DNA from 3 places in the Roseovarius sp. M141 genome. Region 3 is predicted to be linked to each of the others. Evidence: riboswitches for the same ligand, from Rfam matches in the RefSeq annotation. Region 3 holds a riboswitch; each other region holds the start of a gene.
The links. A riboswitch is a leader RNA that binds a small molecule or an ion and turns the genes downstream of it on or off. The one in region 3 is predicted to bind thiamine pyrophosphate.
Positions count from the first base shown of each region.

Region 1: another riboswitch for thiamine pyrophosphate. It lies ahead of FGD77_RS09900 (FAD-dependent oxidoreductase); the one in region 3 lies ahead of FGD77_RS21005 (ABC transporter substrate-binding protein).
Region 2: another riboswitch for thiamine pyrophosphate. It lies ahead of thiM (hydroxyethylthiazole kinase); the one in region 3 lies ahead of FGD77_RS21005 (ABC transporter substrate-binding protein).

Region 1 covers NZ_VCNH01000008.1:1,200,000-1,205,474, reverse strand. The annotation lists gene FGD77_RS09920 (HesA/MoeB/ThiF family protein) at 1-90, opposite strand, end outside; gene FGD77_RS09915 (thiamine phosphate synthase) at 87-689, opposite strand; gene FGD77_RS09910 (thiazole synthase) at 686-1,447, opposite strand; gene thiS (sulfur carrier protein ThiS) at 1,450-1,647, opposite strand; gene FGD77_RS09900 (FAD-dependent oxidoreductase) at 1,637-2,617, opposite strand; TPP riboswitch at 2,783-2,881, opposite strand; gene FGD77_RS09895 (GntR family transcriptional regulator) at 3,219-3,827, shown strand; gene FGD77_RS09890 (methyltransferase domain-containing protein) at 3,930-4,700, opposite strand; gene FGD77_RS09885 (pimeloyl-ACP methyl esterase BioG family protein) at 4,697-5,317, opposite strand; gene bioA (adenosylmethionine--8-amino-7-oxononanoate transaminase) at 5,314-5,475, opposite strand, start outside.
Region 2 covers NZ_VCNH01000008.1:166,728-172,202, forward strand. The annotation lists gene thiD (bifunctional hydroxymethylpyrimidine kinase/phosphomethylpyrimidine kinase) at 1-94, opposite strand, end outside; gene thiE (thiamine phosphate synthase) at 91-708, opposite strand; gene thiM (hydroxyethylthiazole kinase) at 705-1,493, opposite strand; TPP riboswitch at 1,547-1,639, opposite strand; gene FGD77_RS04870 (DUF1674 domain-containing protein) at 1,675-1,863, opposite strand; gene FGD77_RS04875 (RsmB/NOP family class I SAM-dependent RNA methyltransferase) at 1,930-3,189, shown strand; gene FGD77_RS04880 (heparinase II/III family protein) at 3,291-5,033, shown strand; gene purH (bifunctional phosphoribosylaminoimidazolecarboxamide formyltransferase/IMP cyclohydrolase) at 5,058-5,475, shown strand, end outside.
Region 3 covers NZ_VCNH01000008.1:3,487,370-3,492,844, reverse strand. The annotation lists gene FGD77_RS21025 (trimethylamine methyltransferase family protein) at 1-285, shown strand, start outside; gene FGD77_RS21020 (ABC transporter permease) at 481-1,218, opposite strand; gene FGD77_RS21015 (ABC transporter ATP-binding protein) at 1,215-1,937, opposite strand; gene FGD77_RS21010 (TenA family protein) at 1,934-2,602, opposite strand; gene FGD77_RS21005 (ABC transporter substrate-binding protein) at 2,602-3,570, opposite strand; TPP riboswitch at 3,639-3,744, opposite strand; gene FGD77_RS21000 (DUF4153 domain-containing protein) at 3,897-5,475, shown strand, end outside.

The sequences.
Region 1 (5,475 bases), 2.3 Mb from region 3:
GCCGACCACCAGAACATGCGCGGACTGTAGCCGCGCCTGCCCTTCGGTGCCGACCTGCGGCAGGATCATTTGACGTGCGTAACGGCTCATCCACAGGTCTCCAGCCACGCGCGCATCCGCATGTCGGGGTCGGCGTGCAGCGTGATGTCGGTGACTGCCGCCACCAGATCGGCGTCGGCGGCAAAGACACCCGGCGCACGCGCGACCGAAAGGCCGCCGATGGCGCAAACAGGCACATCACCGCATAGGCGCTTCCATTCGGTCACGCAATCAAGCCCCTGTTCGCGCCACTTCATCTGTTTCAGGATCGTCGGATAAACAGGGCCAAGCGCGATATAGTCGGGCGCAAGCGCCAGCGCACGATCAAGCTCGCTGTGGTCATGGGTTGAGAGTCCGAGGCGTATGCCGACGCGGCGAATAACCTTGATATCCGCGGTGTCGAGGTCTTCCTGACCCAGGTGCAGCCAATCGGCGCCCTCTTCAAGGGCGATCTGCCAATGGTCGTTGATCACCAACGCGGCGCCATGTTTGCGTGTCAGCGCCAGCGCACGGCGGATTTCCTCACGCAGCGCGGGTTCAGGTGTGTCCTTGACGCGCAGTTGCACCAGACGCACCCCCACGGCCATGGCCCGCGCGATCCAATCGGCGCTATCGAAAATCGGGTAGAAACGGGGCAGCTTCGCCGTCATAGCCATGCCTTTCCGATCAGAGGAGTCGATGGAACAGCCATGTCGCGTGCTGGCATCGGGCCGGAGGTGGCCGTGAGTTTGCCCGCCTCTGCGGCAAGCGCGAAGGCGCGCGCCATGGCGGCGGGATCGTCGGCCTGCGCCACGGCGGTATTCAGCAGAACCGCGTCATAGCCCATCTCCATGGCCTGCGCCGCGTGGCTGGGCAGGCCCAGACCCGCATCAACCACCAATGCCAGATCAGGAAAGGCAGCGCGAAGGTTGCGTAGCCCATAAGGATTGGCCAGCCCCAGCCCCGAGCCGATCGGCGCCCCCCAAGGCATCAACACCCGGCAGCCTGCCTCGACCAGTCGCGCGGCGATCACCTGATCTTCGGTCATATAGGGAAAGACCTTGAAACCAGCCGCGCAGAGGGCTTCGGCAGCCTCGACCAATTCAAACGGGTCGGGCTGAAGCGTGTCGTCATGGCCGATCACCTCCAGTTTGATCCAGTCGGTCTCGAAATATTCGCGGGCCATATGGGCGGTTGTAATCGCTTCGCGGGCGCTGTGGCATCCGGCGGTATTGGGCAGAAGATGCACGCCAAGCGAGCGCACCAAATCCCAGAACGCTTGCCCCGCGCCCTGCTCACGACGCAGGGAAACGGTGGCGACCGCCGCGCGCGAGTCGCGAAACGCGGCCTCCAACACCGCAGGCGAGGGGTATTGCGAGGTGCCCAGCATCAGCGGGTTGTCCAGCGTGACACCATAAAAATCGCGCATCCTCAGCCCCCCTGCATCGCGGTCAACACTTCCAGCCGGTCGCCAGCCGACAAGGGCGTGTTTGGCCGCTGCGAGACGGGGACAAAGCGACCGTTCAGCGCGGTCGCCACGCGGGCCTCACCCCAGCCCAGTTGCTCCAGCGCCGCAGCCAGATTGGCGGCGTCGATCTTGTGCGCGGCGCCGTTGACATCAATCATCATGGAAAAGATCCCCCTTCTCCGAGGTTGCGATAAAACCCGCCGCCTGGCGCGCCAGTGCGGGCGCCATTAGATAACCGTGGCGGTATAATCCGTTGAGATGCAGCACGCGGCCGCGCTGGATGATGCGCGGCACGTTGTCGGGAAAAGCAGGCCGCAGATCAGCCCCAAATTCAACGATTTCCGCCTCGCCAAAGCGCGGGTCAAGCGCATAGGCCGCAGACAGAAGCTCCAGCGCCGAACGTGCCGTGACCGGGCCGCGCGCGGCGCTTTCGATCTGGGTGGCGCCCAGCATGAACAGCCCGTCGCCGCGCGGAACGATGTAGAGCGGATGGCGCGTGTGCAGCAGGCGCACCGGGCGCGTCAGTTCGATTTCCGGGGCGCGCAGCAGCACCATTTCACCACGCACGGCCCGTAAATTCAGCAAATCTGCCTGCGCTGCGAACCCGCGGCAGTCGATGACGATGCCGGGCAGATCGCCGGGCTTGGCCTCGACGCGCTGCACCGTAACGTCTTCTGCGGCCAGACCCGCCGTGAGGTCTGCCAACGCGCGCCGCGGGACAAGATGCGCCTCATCCGCAAAGAACAGCCCGCGTCTATGCCGACCGGCCAGATGCGGTTCCAGCGCGGCGATTTCATCGGCCGTCACCGTGCGATGGCCGCTGGTGCGGCTGGCGAAACGCCCAAGGTCGGCGCGGTCCCGATCAAGCGCAAGCACCAGCGTGCCGTTGCTCTGCACCTCGGTGACTTCGGCCCAATGCGCGGCGGCACCGGCCCCATGGATCACCACGGCAGGTTCGGCCACTGCGCCCTCGCAATCGGGCGCCAACATACCGCCCGCCCACCACGAGCAGCCATGCGGCCCCGGCGGGCCGTGGCGGTCAAATAGCTGCGGTCGAATGCCATGCGCCAACAAGGCGCGCGCGGCCCAAAGCCCGGCCACCCCGGCGCCGAGAATGGTAACCTCAGTCAATGCGCCAAACCTCGTGGAAGTGATGCACTACCCGGTGGACCTGCCCGATGGCCAGCACATCCACCGCCGCTGTGCGGCCCCGCGACGCTCAATGCCTGAAATGTCATCAAGACCCCTAGTGTTGCAGCGGGTCGCGGACAGACGGTGTGCGGGAGCGGCAGCCAGAACTGCAATTTCACCGTTCCCTCCGCCGGTATGGCCCGGATCAGGTTCGATGGGTTAGCTTTCGCCTCTCAGCCGATACCGGCACCCCAACGGTTGAAGCTGCAAACTATTTCTCTGATAATATTCTGTCAACGGCGGAGTGAGAATTCGCCAGTTGACGGTGTTTTTCTAGCGTATCGTTTGTCACAAACAGGCTCGGCTATCTGTCAACGGCACTCACGAAGTCAAAACGCACCCCGCTCCGCCGCCTACGCGCCGCGCGGCAAAGGGCCGGATCACAGTCAGATTGACGGGGTCAGGTTCCAGATTTCCGTCTGCGATCCAGTAGGGCCTATCGCCACCTGCAACGTCCGGACTCGACGCATTTATTCACCTTCTACAGGCCACCAAATTCCTGTAGTTGGGAAGATGCAGCCACAATATTTTGAATATATCCGTGAATATTCCCCACAGCAAAAAATCAGACCAGATCGCACGTGTATTGACAATGAAAATTGTCCGGGGAGAATTTCGGCCGGGCGAAAAGCTTGGCCAAGACCAAATTGCGCGTGAATTTGGCGTCAGCCATGTGACCGTGCGCGAAGCCTTGTTGCATTTGTCAGCACAAGGCCTTGCCACCAGCCTGCCGCGCCGGGGCATGTGCGTGGCGCCGCTGGACAGGAACACGGTGGATGAGCTGCGGCTGATGCGTCGTGCGTTGGAACCCGTGGCTCTCTTGCAATCGGTGCCGAAACTGACCGCTGCGCAAATTTCCAAGGCTGAGACGGTTCAGGCGCAATGCGATGCGGCAGAGACCGCTTTTGCGTGGGAAGAAGCCAATCGCATGTTCCACATGGCCATCATCGCAGGGTGCAACATGCCGCGCCTGACAGAAGAGATCAACAATCTGCAACTGCTCCATGCGCGCCACTTCTTTGCCAAATATGCCGACCGCTGGAAGCCGCGCTCGGAGCCTGACCACCATGCTATCATCGCGGCGATACACGACCGGGACGCCCCGAGGGCGGACGCGATCCTGCGGCGCCATCTGACAAGATTGAGCTAAAGCACTTTGCGTTTTTTCCGAACCCGGGAAAAGGTCCGTGCCTCTTCAGTGTTGCGGGCATTTTGGCATCAAATCTGTAACCCGGATTGTGTGCAAAACGCTTCAGGCGTCCTTGTGCGCGATAATCCAGATCGGATGATAGGTGAGCGGCACGCCTCCGGGGGCGCCAAACGCTTCGATATATCGCGCGCTAAAACGCGCGAGGGTTGCGCGGGTCCAGGTGTTCGCCGCAACCGCATTCACACCGGTTTGCTGGAGATGCCTGAGTACGTCTATGGGGCTGTCAAACCAAAGCTGCCGCCGGTCCTGCCCCACATCCGCAATTTCGAACCTGCCCGCGCCTGCCGTTTGCACAGCACCCGCCAGCGCCTCTGGCAAACATAGACCGGGCGCCTGTGCAGTAGATCCAAGGGCACGCAATTCGTTGAACTGCGCAGGTCCGAAGCCCGAAAAAGCCAGCCAACCACCCGGCGCCAGAGTTTGAGCCGCCTTGCGCAACAGCGCTTCGGGGGCATCCATCCATTGAAGGGTCGATGCCGAGGCGATCAGATGCGGGGCCTTGGGCCAGATAACGCTGCGGATATCGCCCTCCAAAAAATCCGCGCCGACCGACTCCGCCAGATGGCACGCATTCGGCACCAGATCGTTCACTGTCAGCGATGCGATGGAAAACCGGTTCAGCAATGCATGGGTCAAATGCCCGGTGCCGCAGCCGATCTCAAAGGCACTTTGAAAGGGTTTGGACAGGGACAGATCCGCAAGCCGCTGTGCAAGCGCATCTGCGATACGGGCCTGTTCGCTGGCGCCCTCATGGTAGCTCTGAAAACTGCGGGTGAAGCTGCGTTTGGCGCGATCAGCGATACAGGCATTCATGCGAACCAGTCCTGCCAGTTTTGACCAGCTGCAAAGGGTTGATGCGCAGCGCGCAGGCGCCGGACAGCGCAGGATTGCGCCTGCCACGCGGCCTGCTGCGCGCGCGTCGGGATGATCCGGTCGTGCTGTGAGATCCAGATCCGGTCAAATTCGGTCTGCGGGGCACCGCCCCGTTGCGCAATGGCCCGAAGCTCGGCCTGCGCCGCCGCCACATCAATGCGCGGGATCGGCCCGGCATGGCCGACCCGGCAACAGAACCGGGCAAAACTGGCCGCGCTCAGCCCATGCGCCGTTGCCGCGATGGTTTCGGGCGCGATGCCGTGGGTTTCATCCGCCGGGCAGAGCGTTCCGTTGACCGCCACCAGCCGCTGAAGCCGCAGCGTGTGGGCCGACAGCCAATGCGCCGCGGCGGCGACGCCAAAGGAATAGGCCAAAAGGCGGATGCCATCATATTGTGACACCTCGCGCAGCGGATCATCGAGCGCCCTGTAATCGTCCACGACCAGCACATCCCCGGCGCCTATCAGCCCCGCAAATGGCACCGCCCCCAGCCCCCAGCCGCCGAACACCAGCGTCAGCTGCTGCCCGCCGTTGCGCGCCAGCCAATGCCGCCTCATGGCGCACCCCGCGCCAGCGCCACCATGGCCGAGGTGACGCGGCTCAGCTCATCAGGGCTGATGATATAGGGCGGCATGCAATAGATATTGCGCGCGAAGGGGCGCAGCCAGACGCCGGTTTCGGGTGCCAGACTGTGGGCGATACGCGGGTCAACCGT
Region 2 (5,475 bases), 3.3 Mb from region 3:
AGCCGCCATTGGCCGAAATCGCCTTGATGTCGGCCTGAATACCGGCTCCGCCTGACGGATCAGACCCGGCGATGGACAGGATATTGGGGATCATTTTACGCTCCATTCGTGGATCAGGGCGCGCGCTGCGGCTTGCATGTCCGGCGCGCGCGATATGGCGGAAACGACGGCGATGCCGGCCGCGCCCGCCTGCCGGATCGCGCCCGCATCGCCGGGTTTGATACCGCCGATTGCAACGCAAGGAAGCGGCGTGGCAGCAATGATCCGCGCCAGCCCGTCCATGCCGAGAGGCTGCGCCGCATCCGGCTTGGTCGCCGTGGCGCGCAAGGGGCCGACGCCCAGATAATCGACGCTGTTTGGCGCGATAGCGCCGAGTTGCGCCTGCATTTCGATCGACAGGCCCAGAGCCATATCCGGCCCGATCCGGGCGCGAATGGCGGCGATATCACCATCGCCCTGCCCCACATGCAGGCCGTCGGCGCCAACATCGATGGCCACCTGCACCCGGTCATTGATGACCAGCGCCGCGCCTGTCGCGCGGGTGATCTGCTGCACCTCGCGGGCTAGCGCGACCATCTCGGCATCGCTGGCATGTTTGTCGCGCAGTTGCACGATGCCGACACCTGCGGCGACGGCGGCGCGCACCTGATCAGGCACGGATGCGGGCGCATCGGGATCGGTGATGAAATAGACCGGACCCAGCCTCATGCTACGGTGATCCTCGCGCGCTTCGTCACGTCGGCAGGCGTCAGCGCGTAGAGAGCATCGATAAACGCCACCTGAAAGCTGGCCGGCCCCTTGGCCGCATCGCCTGCCATTTCACCGGCAACGGCATAGCTGGCCAGCGCGGCGACGGTCGCAGGTAGCGCGGGCTGATCCACCGCAAAGGCGACGACACCCCCGGTCAGCGAACAGCCCAGAGCGGTGATGCGCGGCATCAGCGCATGCCCCCCGGCAATGCGATACGCGGCATCGCCATCGGTGACGTAATCGACCGCGCCGGTGACCGCGACGACCCCACCGGTTTGGCGGGCCAACGTCTGCGCCGCGCCTGTCGCATTGCTGACGGTATCGGCGGTATCAGCACCCTTGCCCGCCGCATTGGCCCCTGCCAGCGCGATGATTTCGGAGGCGTTGCCGCGAATGATCGTCGGCTTCAGCGCCAGCAGGCGCGCACCGGCATCGCGGCGCAGGGCGGTGGCGCCGACGGCGACCGGGTCCAGCACCCACGGCTTGCCCGCCTGCGCCATGACGCGCGCGGCCTCCTCCATCGAGATCACCCAGTCGGGATCGAGCGTGCCGATATTGACGCTGAGAGCATCGGCCAGCCCAGCGAATTCGCCCGCTTCGCCTTGGGCATGAGCCATGGCCGGGCTGGCCCCGATCGCCAGCATGATATTGGCCATCACGTTCATCGCGACATAATTGGTGATGTTCTGCACCAGCGGTGCGCGGGCGCGCATCTGCGCCAGATAGTGCCCTGCGTCAATCATCATGGTCCCCCTTGGCCGCAGAGGGAAACATCGCTCCAAGGCGCCGATATGGCCCTGCCTGCGCTGCAACTTCCTCCGCCGGTATGATCCGGTTCAGGTTCGAAGGGTGCATCTCAGCCCTCGTCGCGGCGCCCCTGTTACTTGGGCCAAGATGAGCGCGCGATGCAGCGGCGTCAAGCCATCAGAAATCGATGGCGATGCCCTTCTTTTCCCAATCGCCGTAGCGCACGGCCTCGGGTCCGTCCTTGCGACCTCCCAGTTCCTTGGGCAACGCGCGGTCATCGGCGGCGGCGCGGCGCTGTTCTGCTTCGGCGAGGGCGCGGATGGCCTCAGGTGGCAAACTGGGTGGCAGATCGGGGCGGTCGGACATGGCAAGGGTTCCTTTTGGCGCTGCCCCTTGATATACGCCGCCGTCACCATTCAGCAAGGATTTGCCATGCCCCCGCCATCGCCGCGCGCCGCCGCCACCCGCCTGCTGGACCAGATCCTGGGCGAGCATCGCCAGATGGCGGACCTTCTGGCCACCGGCGCGCTGGATCGGCTGGAAGCGCCCGACCGCGCCCGCGCCCAGCGCCTTGCCACGCAAACGCTGCGCGGGATGGAGCGGGCCGACCGCGTGCTGGGCAAACATCTGCGCAAACCACCGCCCCTGCCGGTGATGAACATCCTGCGGCTGGGCACGGTCGAACTGTGCCTTGGCGGCGATGCGCATGGGGTGGTCAACGACTGCGTCGGGCTGGTCGCGGGCGACAAACGCTTTGTCCGGCTCAAGGGGCTGGTGAACGCCGTGCTGCGCAAGGTCGCCGCCGATGGGCCTGCCGAATGGGCCATCCTGCGCGTGCCGCATTTGCCCAAATGGCTGCGCGCCCCCCTGTCCGAGGCCTATGGCGCCAAGGCCGTCGCCGGGTTCGAGGCCGCGCATTTCGCAGCTGCGCCGCTGGACCTGACACCCAAGAGCGACGTGACCGAACTGGCGGATGCTGTGGGCGGCATTGTGCTGCCCACGGGGTCTGTGCGCGTGCATAATGCGGGGCAGGTCAGCGCATTGCCGGGCTATGACACCGGCGATTGGTGGGTGCAGGACGCCGCCGCCGCGATCCCGGCCCGCGCGCTGAGCGCGACCAAGGGCGAGGCGGTGCTGGACATGTGCGCCGCGCCGGGCGGCAAGACGCTGCAACTGGCGGCTACGGGCGCGAACGTCACCGCGCTGGATATCTCGGACGCGCGCATGGCGCGGGTGCGCGAAAACCTTGCGCGCACCGGGCTGGAGGCCAGTCTGGTGACGGGTGACGCGCTGACACATCATGGCAGCTATGACGCGATCCTGCTGGACGCGCCCTGTTCGGCTACCGGCACGATCCGGCGCCACCCCGACCTGCCCCATGCGCGCGACGGCTCGGAAATCGGCGATCTGATCGCGCTTCAGGCGGCGATGCTGGACCGCGCGCTGGGCCTGCTGAAACCCGGTGGGCGGCTGGTCTATTGCACCTGCTCGCTGCTGCCGGACGAGGGCGAATGTCAGGTGGACGACGCGCTGCTGCGCCATCCGGGTCTGACGGTCGACCGCGACGCGCTGAACATGCCCGGCATCGACCCCGACTGGATCACCGAAGAGGGCGGCTTGCGCCTGCGCCCCGATTATTGGGGCGATATCGGCGGCATGGACGGGTTTTACATCGCCGTGCTGCGCCCCTGACCCGCTTCGGCTAATTTTCGCAATCCTGCGGTGACTCGGCCTACGCTGCGCGATATGCTCTGCTGAAATGGCGCCGCAAAGAGCGCCCAAAGGCGAGGCGCATGGGATTTTCCGGCACATATCGGGCGAAATGGACGCATTGGGCGAACCGCGTCGCCGCGCGCCGTGCGGGGCGGACGAATCCCGCGACCGCCTTCGCGTCCTCGCCCGAGCCGCGTATGATCGGCAGCTTTGCCCGTGGGCGGCAACTGACGGCGGGCAATTTCATGTTCGCGGGCCACCTGCTGGAACGGCCCGGTGCCGCGATCTGGGATCTGGTCGCGCCCGATGCCGCGTTCGAGGCTGAAATGCACGGCTTTGCCTGGCTGGACGATCTGGCCGCCGTCGGCGATACCCCCGCACGCGCCTGTGCCCAAGGGTGGACCACCGGGTGGATCGCCCGCTACGGCGCCGGGCGCGGCCCCGGCTGGACGCCCGAGCTGACCGGGCGGCGCCTGATCCGCTGGATCAACCACGCGCTGTTCCTGCTGGGCGGACAGGACAAGGCGGCGTGGGACGTGTTCTATCGCGCGCTCGCGCAGCAGACGCTGTTTCTTAGCCAACGCTGGCACTCCACCGCCCCCGGCCTGCCCCGGATCGAGGCCCTGACCGGCCTGATCCATGCGGGCCTCGCGCTGGAGGGGATGCAGGGGCACGCGCCTGTCGCCGCAACTGCGCTGGGCCGCGAATGTGACGCGCATATCGGCGCAGAAGGGCTGCTGGCGACCCGCAACCCCGAGGAATTGCTGGACATCTTTACCCTGCTGACATGGGCCATCGCCGCGCTGGAGGATGCAGGCCAGACACCGCCCCTATCGTTGAGCGCCGCAACCGGGCGCATCGCTCCCACCTTGCGCACCCTGCGCCATGCCGATGGCGGACTGGCCCGCTTTCATGGCGGCGGGCACGGGCTGGAGGGGCGGTTGGATACCGCGCTGGCGGCCAGTGGCGTCAAGGGGCGGCAAAAGGACGGGCTGGCGATGGGCTATGCACGGCTGAGCGCCGGGCGCACCTCGGTCATTGTGGATGCGGCGCCGCCGCCTGCCGGGCCGGCCTCGGCAAACGCGCATGCTTCGACCTTGGCGTTCGAGCTGACATCGGGGCGTCGGCAGCTGATCGTCAACTGCGGATCAGGCGCCAGCTTTGGCGCCGAATGGCGGCGCGCCGGGCGCGCAACGCCGTCACACTCCACATTGGTGATCGCGGGCGACTCCAGCGCGCGGCTGGGCGAGGGTGCGCAGGCGGATTGGCTGGTCAGCGGCCCCTGCGATGTGCCCTCGCAGATGAGCCAGGCGTCCGATGGCCTGCGTTTTGAAGGGGGGCATGATGGCTATGCCGCTCGGTTCGGCCTGACCCATGCGCGCACCATCGAAATGACGTTCGACGGGCGCGGTGTCGCGGGCGAGGACATGCTGCTGGCGCTGTCGGACACGGATAAGCGCCGGTTTGACCGGGCGCTGGTTGCGGGGGCCATGCAGGGCGTGCCCTACCAGATCCACTTTCATCTCCACCCCGAGGTCGACGCCGCACTGGACATGGGCGGCGCCGCCGTATCGCTGGCCCTGCGCAGCGGTGAAATCTGGGTATTCCGCACCGACGCGCGGGCGCATATCACGCTGGAGCCGTCGGTGTATCTGGAAAAAACCCGGCTTAAGCCCCGTGCAAGCAAACAGATAGTTTTATCTGGCGCCGCGCTGGAGTATGCGGGCCGCATCAGATGGTCGCTGGCCAAGGCGCAGGATACCCCGATCAGCATTCGCGATCTGGCGCAGGACGCGCCGTACCTTGCGCCCGAAACCGGCTAAGACGTCAAACACGCAGGAAACCCTATGACCGATATCGTTCCCCTCCGCCGCGCCCTTTTGTCCGTGTCCGACAAGACCGGGCTGATCGATCTGGGCCGGGCCCTGTCAGAGCGCGGCGTCGAACTGCTCAGCACCGGCGGCAGCGCGAAAACGCTGCGCGATGCAGGGCTGGACGTGCGCGATGTGGCTGATGTGACAGGCTTTCCCGAGATGATGGACGGGCGGGTCAAAACGCTGCACCCTGCGGTGCATGGCGGCCTGCTGGCGCTGCGCGACAACGACGATCATGTGGCAGCGATGCAACAGCATGGCATCGCCGCGATCGATCTGCTGGTGGTGAACCTCTATCCGTTCGAATCCACCGTCGCGGCGGGTGCCGACTATGACACCTGCGTCGAGAATATCGACATCGGCGGCCCGGCGATGATTCGCGCCGCCGCGA
Region 3 (5,475 bases):
GTGGACGCCATCGCCGAGGTCGGCGATCAGGGTCACTTCTTTGGCATCCAGCACACGCAGGACCGCTATACGACGGCGTTCTATCAGCCCTTCCTCAGCGACTGGCGCAATTTCGAGGCATGGGAGGCCGATGGTGGTGTCTGGACTGCGCAGCGGGCGCATCAGTTGGTGCAGGACATCCTTGCCAGTTTCGAGCCACCTGCCCTGGACGAAGCCATCCGCGAAGAACTGGCGGATTTCGTCGCCCGCCGAAAATCCGAAGGCGGCGCGCCCACCGATTATTGACCCGTCGCCAAAAGGAGCACGCTGCGCGCGCGCAGGTTTCAAGAGCCGCCCGTTGCAGGCGCGCCGACCTGCGCTATGGACGCTGCTTTTTGCCGAGCGTTGATGGGTATTTGAACCAAGAAAAACCAATGGCGCGCATCGCTGTTTTTTCTTGGTGAAAATACCCAAATCCGACGCCTGCCCAAAGGAGTCCGGTCAGCCATTTCTGTCCAGCGTGGCGCGGCAGGCGCGATCGACGGCGGCGTGCAGCAGGACGGTGCAGATCGCCAGGACAATGAGCGCGGCAAACATCAGGTCTGTCTTTGCACGTCCATTGGCCAGCAGCATCAGATAGCCCAGACCCTTGGACGCGCCGACCCATTCGCCGATGATCGCGCCGATGGGGGCATAGACTGCGGCCAGTCGCAGGCCTGACGCAAAACCGGGCAGGGCGGCCGGGATGCGGATGTGGCGCATGATGCGCGCGGGGCTGGCGCCCATGAGGCGCGCCATGTCGATCCAGGCCTGGGGCGTGCGCATCAGGGCGTCGAAAAAGGCCGAGGTGACGGGGAAATAGATCACCAGCAGCGTCATCACCACTTTGGATCCTATGCCATAGCCGAACCACAGGGTCAGGATCGGGGCGAGGGCGAAAACCGGCACCGCCTGGCTGAAAATCAACATGGGGCGCACCAGCTGGCGCGCGAGGGGGGATGCGGCCAGTGCGATGGCTGTCGCCCCGCCCAAGGTGGCGCCGAGGGCGAGGCCCGCCAGCACTTCGATGGCCGTGATCATCGTATGGTGCGCGATCAGGGCGCGGCTGGTCCAGAGCGTTTCGGCCACCAGCGCAGGGCCAGGTAGAATAAATCGTGGCACACCGGTCAGCAGGACCAGCGCCTGCCATGCAGCCAGCGCGACGAGCGCCGAGGCGGCGATGCTGCCGACGCGCCTCATGGTCCGGCCCTCAGTTCGGCCAGCAGGGCGCCTTGGGCACTGAGGGTCGGCGCGTCATCCACGGCACGCGGCGGGGCGCCGGGGGGCACGGGCCGTTCGCGCAGTCCGCCGTGGCCGAGGATGAGGATGACGTCGCTCAGCCGGGCCGCCTCGGCCGGGTCATGCGTGACCATCAGCACGGTTTTGTCCGAGAGCAGCTGTGCCGTCAGGTCCTGCACCTGCGCGCGGGTGCGCGCATCCAGCGCCGAGAACGGCTCGTCCAGCAGGACAATGGGGCGATCCTCCATCAAGGTACGCGCCAGTGCGGCGCGCTGGCGCTGGCCGCCCGATAGCGTGGCGGGGCGTTTTTCCGCGTGTGCGCGCAGCCCGACCTCGTCCAGCAGTTCGGCGGCGCGCTTTTCATCCGGCGCCGCGTTGCGCAGGCGGGCACCCAGGGTGACATTCTGCGCGACGGTCAGCCACGGCAGCAGCAGATCGGATTGTGCCATCAGCGCCACGCGCCCGGCGAGGGGGGCGCCGTCACTGGCAGTTAACGTGCCGGTCAACGTCGCCTCGTCCGCGATGCTCGAAATCAGGCGCAGGATGGTGGACTTTCCCACGCCGGACGGTCCCAGCAGGCAGGTCCATTTGCCTGCCGCCGCCGTGAGCCGGATGGGCGGGATCAGGGGCACGCCGTCGATATCGACGGACCCCTCCAGGATGATGCCGGGCGCTGTCATCCCTGCAAACCCATGTCCCAAAAGCCCACCTCCAGCCGTACGGCTGTGGAAAAACGCTGTGAAAGCGCGCGCCACCGTGGGCTATCCTGCGGCGTTGCCCCCAGCCGCCGGGCAATGGCGCCATCGAGAAGCGTGCCAGCCTTGCGACAGGCTTGCTGATAGTCCGACCCGGCATAGGTATCGATCCATTCGCCATACGGCGTGTCGCCGCGCCCGGCAGCCAGACGCAGGCCGATTTCGCCGTATCCCAGTACGCAGGGCGTGAGCGCCGCCAGCAGGTCCAGAAAATCGCCCGAGTAGCCCGCATCCAGCACATAGCGCGTATAGGCGATGTTCTGCGCCGCCTCGGGCGCGGCGAATAGCGTGGCCTCGTCGATGCCTTCGCGCGCGCAGGTGGCGACATGCAGCGCGATTTCACCGTTCAGCAGCGCGTCCAGCGTGGTCGTGGCAAAGCGCATTTCCTCGACCGTGTCCGCCTTGACCACCGCCAGCGCCCAGGCGCGGGAGAAGTGGATGAGAAACACGTAATCCTGCACGAGGTAGTGCAAAAAGGCCTTGCGCGGCAGCGTGCCGTCCCTCAGCCCCTCGACAAAGGGGTGATGGGTGTAGGCGTGCCAATCCTGCGCCGCGTCCGCGCGCCATGCGGTGAAGGTATCGCCGTACATTACTGCGCCTCCGATTGTGCGCCGGATGTTGCACCCGGATCGATGGCCAGTTCGGACACAGAACGCGTGCCGTCCAGCAGCCCGGCCTCGGCCAGGAAACGCTCGAAATCGGCGTAGCGGGCGATGTCGACGGCGGCAGGGCGCAGGGCAAAGCGGGGAATCGTGTCGGTCCACGCGCGGGCGTTCAGGGCATCGTCCAGCTCGGGTGAGGTGGATTTGAAGATGTCCCAACTGTCGTCGGGGTGGTTGACGATGTATTGCGTCGCTTTGCCCGTGGCGCGCAAAAAGCGCGAGATCAGCGCCAGATCCATCGTCTCGGGGTTGGCGACATAGATCAGTTCGTCATAGGGCGGCACGCCGGCCTCTTCGACGAAAAAGCACGTTCCGGGGGCGCCTTCGATCTCCATCTGGTTCAGCTCGAAATTGCGATAGGCGCCGATGACCGCATCGACCTGTCCGGACATGACCGAGGGGCCAAGGGACCAGTTGACGTTGATCATTTCCACATCATCGAAGGTGATGTCATGCTGATTCAGGATCGCGTTCAGCAGCGCCTCTTCGACGCCGGCAACGGAATAGCCGATCTTGCTGTCCTTGAGGTCGGCGATCGTCTTTATTGGGCCGTCCTTTAGCACCAGCAGGCAGTTCAGCGGGCTGGCGATCAGGGTGCCGACGCGGATCAGCGGCAGGCCTTCGGCGATCTGAAGGTGCAGTTGCGGCTGGTAGGATACGGCCAGATCGACCTGACCTGCGGCCACCATCTTGGGCGGGGCCGAGGCATCGGCGGGCGCGATGATTTCAATGTCCAGACCTTCATCGGCGAAATAACCGCGCTCTTGGGCGATTACGATAGGGCCGTGGTTGGGGTTTATGAACCAGTCCAGCACGAGGGTCATCTTGTCCTGTGCGCATGCTGGCACGGCGGTCAGGGCGCTTAGAAAGGCGGCGGTGAAAACGAGGGATTTCATGTCGGCTCCTTGGTGGTGATTCAGGACCGACGGGACAAACGGAAAAGGGGCGCAGGGCCGCATTGGCGGCGTCTGCCATCTCCGTTCCCTCCGCCGGTACTGACCGGATCAGGTTCGATGGGTCGGCGTATCGCCTCTCAGCTCCGGCATAGCGGAGCACCCCAACGGATAGGCCAGACCTAGCAAGTGCCGGGCGTGCGCGCAAGCCGCGAAAGACCACGCCGCGCGGGACGGCGCCTGCGGTGAAAATCGCCCGTTCAGCTTGGGCGTGAAAGGCGGTAGGCTGCGGCGAAACGATGCGTCAGATCATACCCGGAGTGCTGTCCATGATGCTCAGATCCAAAACCAGTGACGCGCGGCTGCTATACGCCATCGTCGGCGCGGTGGCAGGCCTGTCGGTCTGGGGGTTGATCAATGTTCTGCCGGACATGGTGGACAACGCGCGGGCCGCATTGCTGCCCATCGCGGCCGGGCTGGGGTTCTTTGGCGTGCTGCTGGCGCTGCTGGGGCCGGTGCGCCTGAAACTTGCGGCGGTGGCGGCGCTGGGCATGGCGGTGCCTGCCGCGCTGCTGCTGTTCTGGGCCAGCTTTCGCCATGCGCAGGTCGAGGATTTTCTGGACACTGGGTACGGGGCGGCCGCCTTTGTCTATCTGCTGGTGATCGGGGTGCCGTTCGTGACCGCCGGGCTGCACAGGCATGGGGGATGGCGCCACTACGGGGCCTTGTTTGACACCGCGTGGAACCTGGTGGTGCGCGTTGCGGCCGCGTGGCTGTTTGTCGGGGTGGCCTGGCTGGTGCTGCTGCTGTCGGATCAGTTGCTGGGTCTGGTCGGGATCGACATCATCGAGGATGTCATTGCGCTGGAGCCGGTGCCATACCTCGTCAGCGGTATTGCGCTGGGCCTGGGTCTGGCCATCGTGCATGAGCTGCGCGATTACGTGTCGCCGTTTCTGGTGATCCAGCTGCTCCGTGTGCTGTTGCCTGCGCTGCTTGTGGTGCTGGCGGTGTTTATCGTGGCGCTGCCGTTTCGGGGGCTTGCCAGTCTCTTTGGTCAGTTTTCGGCGGCGGCCACGTTGGTGGCGGTCACGGTGGCGGGCATTACCCTGGTGACGACAGCGATCCACCGCGACGATGGCGTGTCGGTGCAGGGCGCGGGTATGCTGATGGCGACCCGCCTGCTGAGCGCGATGCTGCCTGTGCCCGCTGCGCTGGCGCTGTGGGCGGTGTGGCTGCGCGTGGACCAGTACGGGCTGACGCCCCACCGCGTGGCGGGACTGATCGCCGCTGCGGTGGCGCTGATCTATGCGCTGGCCTATGCCGTCGCGCTGCTGACGCGCACTGATTGGCGTCGCCAGCAACGCAGCGTCAACCGCTGGATGGCACTGGTCACGCTGGCGATTGCGGCGCTATGGCTGACGCCCCTTCTGAATGCCGAGCGCCTTGCGACCGCCAGCCAGATCGCCCGCGCGGGGTCTGGTGCTGCGGACCGGGATCTGGCCCTGTGGGAGATGGCCAATGAATGGGGTATCGCAGGCCAACGCGGCCTGGCCCGGCTCGAGTCGCAGGCGGATGCGCAAGAGGACGGTGATCTGCTGGCCCTGATCGAAAGGGCGCGCCAGACCCCGGCCAGATGGGACTACCAGAAGGCCACAGGCGATGACGGAATCGTCACGCTGGAAGGCATCGTACCGCTGCGTCCGGTGGGTAGCAGCCTGCCGCCCGGCGCGCTGGACGGGCTGGACCCGGACGAGCGGCAACAGATCCACGAATCTTGCAAGCGCCGCCTGACCGGGGGGCATCCGGGCTGTGTCATCGTGATCGCCCCGTTCGAGCCGGCCGAAGATACCGAGCGCGCCATCGGCCTGTTCGCGACGGCAGACGAAGGCGCGCGACTGGTGGCATACC